DNA from 2 places in the Shewanella sp. GutCb genome. Region 1 is predicted to be linked to the other one. Evidence: predicted binding sites of a transcription regulator. Region 1 holds the regulator's gene; the other holds the start of a gene.

Region 1 (5,512 bases):
GCCGCTCGTGCGCCGTTAAATAGCTCTATCCAAGCTTCACCAATATTGCCGACACCCAAGAGCAATACGCCAATACGTTTACGCGGGCCTGCACATCGACGATGCACTTTTTGAGTCAATAAGTTCACCTGCGATTGCGGCACTAATGTCACCAAGCTCATGCCGTCATTAAACAGCGGGCGAGCATTACGGCTGAGTAATCGAGCAAAACCACGACGATAAAGGTCCGCGTCGGCACTCACTAACGCAACCAGACCGAAATCATCTCTAATTTGAACATCAGTAATACCGAGCGCTTCGTTATTAGCATCGAGCAACGCTTGAACTTGCTTCTGATTCTCAAGGGTAACGGTTAATTCAACCCGCTTTTTCGCAAGCGACCAATGCGCTAGCGGATAAAGCCCTGAATCAGTTAGCAAACTTAACAATGCAGATAAAGCCCCATTCAACTGAATGTTAAACAGTGACACCCGGTTTAGATTGGTCACCACTGGCGCACTGGCTGACGAGCTTTTAGGCGCTATCAGCGTAAAGTCGGTATGTGATGCATAACTTGAGCGAACAGCAAGACTCACTTCAGTATCAAACAAGGGTTGCAAGGTACGATTGTGCAATACTGGCGAACCTAAATGCGCCAGACGATTGGCCTCGTCTAACGATAGGCTGCTCAATAGCTTGGCATCATTAATCTTGTTCGGATCGGCGTTAAATACACCCTCAACATCGGTCCAAATAGTTACCCGTTCAATATCCGCCAAACTGGCAATTAGCGTGGCACTAAAGTCAGAGCCATTACGGCCTAATAACAAGGTATCGCCCTTGTCATTGGCACAAATAAAGCCAGTGATAATGAGTCGTTCATTTGGATGAGCTGCAATGAGTGTTTGCACTCTTTGACGCGAGTCTTGCAAGCGGATCTGTGGCACTGCGCCTTCATCTGCGATCAGTAAGGTACGCGCATCAACATCAGATGCAGCCACACCAGACTCTCGTAATAACGCCGCCAGTAAACGGGACGACCAGCGCTCACCAAAACTCACCACTTGGCTACTTTGGTAATCGTTGATAGATTCTATAGACAACAAGCTGATCAGTTGCGCTTTATCGTTTGATAGTCGCTCTCTAAGCGAGCGAGCTTGCTCATTCGACAATAACTGTTCGATCAGCTTTTGTTGAAAACTAATGAGTATTTGTAGCTCTTCCTGCCATAACTGCTGAGTCGTGCTCAGCTCAAGTAATCGATACAGAAAGTTAGTGCTTTTTCCTGCCGCAGAAACCACGACAAGATCGTCACTGTTACCATGAGTCAGGAGAATATGTGCAACGCGACGATAGCAGTCTGCGTCAGCTAAACTGGAGCCACCAAATTTATGTAAGTGACAGCGTGCCATCTTAAACCCCTTTAATTAACAAACGACAGCTGCATTGAGTGCAGCTTCAATATCGGCAACAAGATCGTCAGCATCTTCAATACCAACTGAAAGACGAATAAGGGTGTCTTTAACCCCTGCTTGTGCGCGTGCCTCAGGATCCATCGCTCGATGCGTCATGGTTGCAGGCACGGCCACTAGACTTTCTACTCCTCCGAGGCTTTCTGCAACAGAGAAATAATTAAGATTTTTTAAGAAAGCGACTAACTGTTCCTCCCCGCCTTTTAGCTCAAAGCTGAGCATGGCACCAAAGCCTTTTTGCTGCTTGGCAGCAATTTCATGACCAGGGTGATCTTTAAGGCCGGGGTAATACACTTTCTCTACCGCGCTATGACGGGTAAGAGTAGCAAGGATCCGCTGCGCATTCGCCTGATGTTCACGAATTCTCACTGCAAGTGTTCGAATTCCGCGCAATGTTAGATAACTATCAAATGCACCGCCGGTAAGCCCCAAGGTATTTGACCACCAATGCAATAATTCGCCCAGTTCAGCATCTTTCGCCACCACGGCACCGCCGACAACATCACTGTGGCCATTGATATATTTTGTGGTCGAGTGAATAACAATATCCGCACCCAACAGCAGAGGCTGTTGCAAGATGGGCGATAGAAAGGTGTTATCAACCACAACAAGCGCGCCAACTTCATGGCTGGCAGCACTGATCGCCGTGATATCAACAACCCGTAACAATGGATTTGACGGTGTTTCTAGCCACACCATCTTAGGTTTGTTAGCAATGGCTGTCGCCAATGCCGCTGCATCGGTTTGATCAACCACTTCAAGTTTAAACTGGCCTTTCTTAGCAAGATTGGTAAATAGACGATAACTACCGCCATAACAATCATGAGGTACCACCAACAAATCATCTGGCCCAAGTAAACTGGTGGCTAAGGTGATTGCAGCCATCCCAGTGCAAGTCACAACGCCAGTACAGCCTTTTTCGAGCTCAGCAATAGCGTCACCCAAGATTGACCGAGTGGGATTGCCTGAGCGGCTATAATCGAAATCTCTTGGATTTTTGTGGCCATCAAAAGAATAATTGGTAGAAAGATAGATCGGGGGTACAACCGCACCGTGTTGGGTATCGGACTCAATGCCTTGGCGTACAGCTACAGTGGCTAGTTTACGCTCGGTCATGTACTACTCCTCTTGCTATATTTTCTTACTAGGGATGTCTGGACGTCTAAATGTACCTAAGCAATTCACCCTAGTCAACCAGTTTAGCCGTTTAGACGTCTAAGCATTTAGAAATCTATTTGCATTTGTCATAAAATAGAGGCAATAATTTGACTGTGCTGCATAAGAGGTTAAAATCTGCCCCGCATTTAAAAATTACAGGTGAGTCAATGACTGAGTGGAACGGCGATTATATCAGCCCATATGCTGAACACGGAAAAAAGAATGAGCAAGTTAAAAAAATTACTGTCTCTATTCCTTTAAAAGTACTCAAGGTGCTTACCGATGAGCGTACACGCCGCCAAGTGAATAACTTACGTCATGCCACCAATAGCGAATTGCTCTGTGAAGCGTTTCTACACGCCTACACAGGACAACCGTTGCCAAATGATGGTGATCTATCAAAAGATAGGCCGGATAGCATGCCTGCGGAAGTTAAACGCTTGATGGATGAGATGGGCATTGAGTGGGAAGAGCTAGAGTAAACCAGCTCAGTATTTGCAAACAAGGATCGCAAAGCGGTCCTTGTTTGCATTCGCTCGAGTAAAAAACCAGAAGCCGCGCCCTTCGGGTTCGTTTCTGTGCTGCTATTTTTTTATGACAAAAATGCGTTATGAGCTTTCGCTCAAACCTTGTCATAAAATCATTATTCTTTATTACAAAGACTCGAACAAAAAATAAGCTCGAAAATTTAACAACCTCTAGGTAGCCAAATGTTAGAGCCAAGCACGCTCATTCTCGCCTCAATCATTATATTTTGTGGTGCATTAACACAGAGTTTAATTGGCTTTGGTTTAGCTGTCATCGCAAGTCCGCTGTTATATATTATCGAACCCTCCCTAGTGCCAGCATCAGTCATTATGATGGGATTCTCTACCGCTGTATTGACGCTTTTTAGAGAGCGTGGTCAGCTTGAGTTCAACGGACTGCAGTATGCGCTACTGGGACGTATTCCTGGCGGTATCTTAGGCGCTACGCTTATCGTAATAGCCCCTCAACCTATTTTAGGGCTGGCAATTGCTCTTATCGTTGCGCTCGCCGTTGGCTTTAGTTTGATGAAGTTTAGTATCCCTGTGAACCGTGTAAGTCTGTTTATTGCTGGGATCCTCTCAGGCGTCTTTGGCAACATTGCCGCCATTGGTGGTCCGCCGTTGGCAATATTACTCGCAGGTAAAGATGCCGGCCAGTTTAGAGCAGCCCTTTCAGCTTTCTTTATTTTCAGCTCAATGATTGCTTTGACCATTTTGGGGTTTGCAGGGCTGCTAAAGCTTGAGCATTTGTGGGCATCGTTAATGCTATTGCCCTCAGTCATATTGGGCTATGCCGTTGCAGGCAGATTGGTAGGCAGAGTCGATAAACAAAAAACCAGAGCTTTCACTCTGGTTTTATGTAGTTTCAGTGCACTTATCTTAACGATTAAATCGGTTATCGAACTCAGTTAACTCAGCTATAAATCGATAAATCATGGCGTGTTAGAAGTGATATGAGGTTTGCAATACGCCACCGATGGCTTCATCGCTGCCAAACATCCCAGTAAAGTCTAGGAAAAATGATTCTCCAAAAGCAAAGCCAGAACCAATAGAATAAATGTTAGCCGTTGAATCTTTCATGTCGTGACGATAGCCCACTCGCAATGACATCCAGTCAAATGCACGTACTTCGCCTCCTACGCGCCAATATTGGGTGCCATCAAGTTCTTTAAACTTCTTATTCTCAATTAAATCAACATCGGTAGTGACCGTTAATCGCCTCCAGTCATAAGCAACACCCGCGGTAACTAAAGGCTCAACACGGTAGGTAAACTTTTGCCCTTCAACTTCAATGGTATCGACATCTTGGCTAATCAAATTTCGACCTGATAAACCAAAGACTAAGCCGTTGATAGGTTCAATAGCCACACCGACATCGACATTGAAACTGGTTTCATCGTTACGATATTCAACATCATCAAAGTCGCTGGCAGAGAAGTTGTTCGCGCTAGCGCGATAGTTATAAGTGTCAATGCGTTGGAACTTAGGTGATATACCGACAGAGATCGGCATATTAACGATAGAAAGCGGGAAACTTAACGCAATACCTAAATCAGAAACAGCGCCTCCAATAACTTGACCACTTGACGCTAAGTCTGTCACTGCAGGCGGATTATTGGCATCTAAATTCGCCAGCGCATCAATATCAGATTGAGCAATGTCGGCAACACCAACGGCGCTAACATAACTTTTATAGAAAATGGCCATTGGCATTCTTTGATGCGGAATGGCCACGCTAAAGCCAAGACCAGCACTGGCATAAGCTGATGTGCCTTTTAGTGATTCTAAATCGAGGATCAAATCATCTCTGTAAACATCAATATTGGCACTATTACCTGCATCTATGGCTGCGGCTAAACCATCATAGGAGCTAATAAGAGAGTCGAATTTATCAATCATGTTGTCGCTGTCGGCCATATCAACACCCAATACCGGCATCAGTAATACAGCTGAGTTATCTTTGTGCGCATTTAAACCGAGAAGAGCAGGATTGACGAATGCAGCCCCCTCATTATTAGATGATGCAACACCTGCGCCGCCCATCGCATCGCTACGAGCCTCATAATACTCTTGCCCTGAATAGGCAAAAAAGCTGGGGATTAATGCACACAATAGCGCTAATTTACGTAGTTTCATCCATTCCGCCCTTTTTATGTCCTTAACGCTTTAACACCAATACGGCCCAAATCGAAAAAAGGTCTTAAATTGTTTTTTCTTATTAGAGTTATTCTAAGCCAAAAAAAACAACTATGGGATAAAAAGTTAACCTTAAAACAACATTTTTATTACCAAAGTTTCATCCAAGTATTCAAATATCTTCAATCACTTGCAGTAAAGAGCGATTTTTACTGACTTATCTCCTCATTAAGCAAACGA
Region 2 (5,512 bases), on a different contig from region 1:
TTTACAAAGGCTCTGTCGTTAAAGCGAGTGCTAAGTTGAGCTTTCAAATTGAAGCCAATAACTTGTATGCTAACTGGCATCTTTCCTTGCAACTGAAATAACAGGCCTCTAATGAGAAATAGCCTAATTTTTATTATATTGTCGCTCGCACTGCTGCTACAAGCTTGCCAAGAACCCAAAGTGACAGCATTGTCGAATAACGCTACCGTTATCGCATTCGGTGATAGCCTAACAGCAGGTGTAGGGGCGACAAAAGGGATGGATTATCCTAGTCAACTGGCAAATATGAGTGGTCTAAATGTGATTAATGCAGGGGTGTCGGGAGAAACAACTCGTCAAGGTGCTAAGAGGTTGCCTAGCGTATTAGCAAAACACTTGCCTGAACTACTCATTTTGCTTGAAGGTGGTAATGACTTTCTCAGAAATCAGTCTAAAGCGAGCACTAAAGCTAATTTGGCAACCATGATTGAACAAGCTCAATCACAAGGGGTGACAGTATTGTTGGTAGCGGTGCCTCAAAAAAGTCTGTTTCTATCACCATCGCCTATTTATGCTGAATTGGCAGACGAGTATCGATTAGTGCTCATTGAGGACGTACTCAGCGACTTACTGAGTCGTTCGAGTCAGAAGTCAGATGCCATCCATCTTAATGATAGTGGCTACTTAGCACTCGCCAAGTCCATACTTGAAAAGATAAACCAGTGATAAATCATGGTAAATGATGCCGTAGGCAGTATTATCAGTAAAAATTAGCTGAGGAATACTCAACGTACATTGGACTCCTGACTGAGTCGCTGAGGACTTTAGCAACAGCCAGCGAATAAAACAGACTAATTACTTGGATTTGTCGCACTAGTGCAGTCTTTATTTGGACTGTTAATCGAATCACAGATTTATTCACTGAACGAAATTAAATGCGCATTAGATGGCTGAAACTTGGTAAGCTAGGGAATGAGGGCTTGGCCCCAAATACCAATGGCTAAGAGCTTTAAGCTGATTGCGTATATCAATAAATATAATAAAAGGTTTAACGCTTGAAATGACAGATCTTGAGCAGCAGGTATTTACTCAAGTACGCGCTATTATCAGCAATGAAGAGCAGGTAATTGGCCGTAGAGGGATACTTATCCCGTTAAAAAAAGCCATCATTGCTGATGGTGATATTCGAAATGTGATTGATATTGTCTCGTCAGATCCGGCGTTATCGGCGCACTTACTGTGGCGCAGCAGTACGGCGAATCAAATCTCGGCCTCATCCATAAAGAATCGTTCATTGAAAGATGCTTTAGTGAGACTAGGGCAGGTGAACATCTATCGTTATGCGTTTACCTTTTATTTGAAAGAAAGGTTAGATGAGCTAAAAGAGCCATATAAAAAACTAGTTCATGGTTACTGGGCACTGACTGAAGCCGTTGCAACAGAGGCTGTTGATAGCCTACATCAAATGAATAGCTTTGATATCAGCCCAGATGAAGTGCAAACATTAGCATTATTTAGCGTATTTGGTGACATCATCGCGTTGACTGCGTTTGCTTATTTAAACCATGATAACGATAAGCCCTACTCGCTTAGTGTGCTTAAAGCCGTTATTGAAAATCAGCAACAAACGTTGACGATGGAAGCTTTCGAATCGTTGGGGCTCGATGAAGAGTTACGTGATGAGTTTTTGATCGCACATAATTTACGCCAAACACATAATGCTGCTTCACCAGGATTGGTGCTTCGGCGCACGCTCGCTAAAAGAAAGCTATTATTGCGACCGTTATAGAACATAAAAAAGCCTGCTGTTAGCAGGTTTTTTTTATGAGTAACAGTATTAAATCGTTAGTCGAGTTTCTGTTGATAAATCCCTTCCTTTGCCACCATCTCTAGCCAATGCTGCGCTAAACGTGCATTAGCCCCATTTCTGCGATAAGCACCAAACAAGGGTCTTTTTAACCCTTCGCTACCCAATTTAATGCTAACGAGGTTTAAGCCGTAGCTTTCGCTGATAGACCAGTTTGGTAACGCAGCAATACCATCTTTACACGCGATGCGTTGTAGTAACATCATGGTGAGATCACACTTAATCACCGGCCCTGCTTGAATGCCAGCAGGTTCCATGAAATGACGATAAATATCCAAACGTTCTAGCGACACTGGGTAACTTAAAATCGGCAAGTTTTCGAGTTGTTTTGGGGTGACATATTGCTCTTTTGCAAGCGGGTGATCACTGGACACAACAAGTCGCACTTCAAAGTCAAAAAGGTGTTGGTAAGCAATTGCTTGTCCTGGCACAGGATCTGACGTTAGCACCACATCCAGTTCTCCTAATTCAAGCGCGTTGAGAGAGTCGAAAAGATGGCGGCTCGAAAGATCGAGATCGGCCTGTGGATACTCCTGCCTGAACTGCTCCATAACGGGCATTAGCCAGCGAAAACAGCTATGGCATTCAATACCGACACCAAGCTTGTTATCGCCCTCTTCAAGTCCCTTTTTGAGGTCAAACTCGGTTTCAATGACTTTAGGTAAAATATCTTCTGCCAGGTTTAGCAATCTGGCACCTTCTTGGGTGAAAGAGAGAGGCTTGCTTTTTCGCACAAAAATGGTCGAATTAATCCTGGTTTCAAGTTCTTTGATCTGATGAGACAGTGCCGACTGCGTGACAAAGCGTTTCTTGGCAGCTCCAGCGAGGCTGCCGCTTTCCTTAAGGGCAACTAATGTACGTAAATGTCTAAGCTCTATCATTTTATCCTCAGATGAAATTTTCTCATGTTGCTCTTGAATTCATTTCGATTGCGATGAAAGAGACTATCACAATAAACTTCTAGACGTCCAGACATCCTGATGGGTATTGGAATAATGCTATTCAGATGAGCGTATGCCTGAATTTTGCTCATCTTAACACTAGAAGGTATACAGTATGCAATTAAATAGTTTGGGTTTCCCTAGAATAGGTCGGTTACGTGAATTGAAGTTCGCTGTCGAGAAGTATTGGAGAGGAGAGAGTAGTCAGAATGATCTACTTGATATTGCGAAAGAATTACGTGCAACACACTGGCGCTGGCAGGCTGATGCTGGAGTTTCATTAATCCCGGTTGGGGATTTTGCATATTATGATCAGATCCTTAATTTGAGTGCCACTTTAGATGTGATCCCCGTTCGTCACCGCGGTGAAAATGGGATAGACCTAGACACTTTGTTTCGCGTCGGTCGTGGCCGAGCACCAACAGGAAAAGACGCTCCCGCCGCAGAAATGACCAAGTATTTCAATACTAACTATCACTACATCGTGCCGGAACTCACCGAAAATCAACAATTCGGTATTGGCTATGAACAAATATTTGAAGAGGTCGCAGAAGCACAGGCGTTAGGCTATCAAGCCAAACCGGTACTGCTTGGGCCTGTGTCATTTCTTTACTTGGCAAAAACGGTCGATAGTGAGTTTGATAAACTGTCATTGTTGCCAGCGCTATTAATCGCCTACGGTAAAATATTGGCTCGATTTACGGCGCAAGGCGTTGAATGGGTGCAGTTAGACGAACCTATTTTAGCGCTCGAGTTAGATAGCCAGTGGACCGAAGCGATTACTCAAGCTTATCAAGCGCTAGCAAGCAGTGAAGTGAGTATTCTACTGGCAAGTTATTACGGTAGCATCGCCCATCATCATACATTGGTGGCTAAGTTACCCGTAGCAGGGTTACATCTTGATCTTGTTAGTGGACCCGAGCAGCTCGCGCCATTTGTTGAGACGTTAAGAGCAACACAGGTGCTATCCGTTGGTGTCATCAATGGCCGCAATGTATGGGCGGCAGAACTGGACCATATTGCAGAATCTATCTCAAATGTGGCCAATGATCTTAAGCAGCGACTCTGGTTAGCACCATCATGTTCATTGCTGCATAGCCCTGTCGATTTGGAAGTAGAAACCCAATTAGCGCCAGAATTGAAACAGCAACTTTCTTTCGCAAAACAGAAACTGTCTGAACTGAGCAAACTTAAGCAGTTGTTGATAGATCCTAATTCAACACAAAGCCTTGAGATTGTTAAGCAGTGTGTAGCGCGACGAACCGTTAGAGCAAAAGCGGCTAATCAAGATGTCATTGCCAGAGTTGCAGGGTTAAGCGCGGCTGATTACGAGCGTGATGATGTATTTACAATACGTCAAGCAGCGCAAAGGCAGAAATATAAACTGCCGTTATTACCCACGACGACGATTGGCAGCTTTCCTCAAACCCCAGCCATTCGCGGCTTACGAGGTCGCTGGCGTAAAGGAGAGATCACACTAGAAATCTACAATGAGCAATTACGCCAAGTCACCAAAGATACGGTTGAACGTCAGCTAAAGCTTGGTCTTGATGTATTAGTGCATGGTGAGGCTGAACGTAATGACATGGTGGAATACTTTGGTGAGCAGCTTGATGGTGTCGGCTTTACGCAATTTGGCTGGGTACAAAGCTATGGCTCTCGCTGTGTTAAGCCGCCGCTTATTTATGGTGATGTATCGCGCCGCAGTGCTATGACGGTTGAGTGGGCTGAATTTGCTCAAAGTCTGACTGAAAAACCGGTGAAAGGCATGCTAACAGGTCCGGTAACCATCCTGCATTGGTCATTTGCCCGAGAAGATATCAGCCGTGAACAGATAGCGACTCAGATTGGTTTGGCGATTCGTGATGAAGTGGTCGAGTTGCAAAATGCGGGGATTGGTATTATTCAAATCGATGAACCTGCGTTTCGTGAAGGCTTACCGCTTAAAAAGAGTGATTGGCATCACTATCTTAACTGGGCGGTTAATGCCTTTAAATTAAGCGCAGCAGGTGTGGTAAATGACACCCAGATCCACACGCACATGTGTTACAGCGAATTCAATGAAACCATCGCCGCAATAGCTGCAATGGATGCGGATGTGATTACCATTGAAACCTCACGTTCACGGATGGAGTTGCTGAACGCATTTGAATATTTCAATTATCCGAACGAAATTGGTCCAGGCGTTTACGATATTCACAGCCCGAACACTCCGTCGGTTGATGACATTGTGGCATTAATGGAAAAAGCAGTGCAAAAAATCGATGTGCAGCAACTGTGGATTAACCCTGATTGTGGTCTTAAAACACGTACTTGGGATGAAGTTGAGCCAGCGTTGATCAATCTTGTTGAAGCCACCAAGATCCTCCGTAGAAAATTAAGCTAAGAGGGCTATATTTATCCTCAGTAATAGCTCCAATGACACTTAACTTCAGTGAGTGTCATTGGACTCAAATTGAACTTAATTACATCGAGACAAAGTTATTTCTATATCTTGATGAACTAAATCTGCTAAAGCTCGGTCTTATCTGTTATTGGCGCATGACGCTGGTGATAATCGATAGTTCTGGAGTTCGTTATTCGCTTTTTTTGCAAAAAACAAACCACTAATAATGGAGTCGTCATGGTTTTTACTGTGCTGATTTTTTTATGTTTGATGCAAAATAGTCGAATATTTCATACTATCAATCAGATTATTAGCCATGATGTGCCGCAATTCAGCACG

What was found. Region 1 encodes MetJ, which represses methionine synthesis genes. Its sites were predicted from a motif close to TAGACGTCTAGACGTCTA; they were not measured.
Region 2: a site for MetJ is predicted at 2,800-2,817, ahead of metE (5-methyltetrahydropteroyltriglutamate--homocysteine S-methyltransferase). Genes of this name have one in related genera too.

What each region holds. Positions count from the first base shown of each region.
Region 1 is NZ_PJBL01000027.1:2,584-8,095, reverse strand. Features, by position in the region: gene CXF86_RS16450 (bifunctional aspartate kinase/homoserine dehydrogenase II) at 1-1,391, opposite strand, end outside; gene metB (cystathionine gamma-synthase) at 1,407-2,567, opposite strand; gene metJ (met regulon transcriptional regulator MetJ) at 2,777-3,091, shown strand; gene CXF86_RS16435 (sulfite exporter TauE/SafE family protein) at 3,320-4,048, shown strand; gene CXF86_RS16430 (conjugal transfer protein TraF) at 4,079-5,272, opposite strand.
Region 2 is NZ_PJBL01000001.1:329,200-334,711, forward strand. Features, by position in the region: gene CXF86_RS01455 (GDSL-type esterase/lipase family protein) at 112-705, shown strand; gene CXF86_RS01460 (HDOD domain-containing protein) at 1,040-1,768, shown strand; gene CXF86_RS01465 (LysR family transcriptional regulator) at 1,825-2,727, opposite strand; gene metE (5-methyltetrahydropteroyltriglutamate--homocysteine S-methyltransferase) at 2,903-5,173, shown strand; gene CXF86_RS01475 (hypothetical protein) at 5,411-5,512, shown strand, end outside.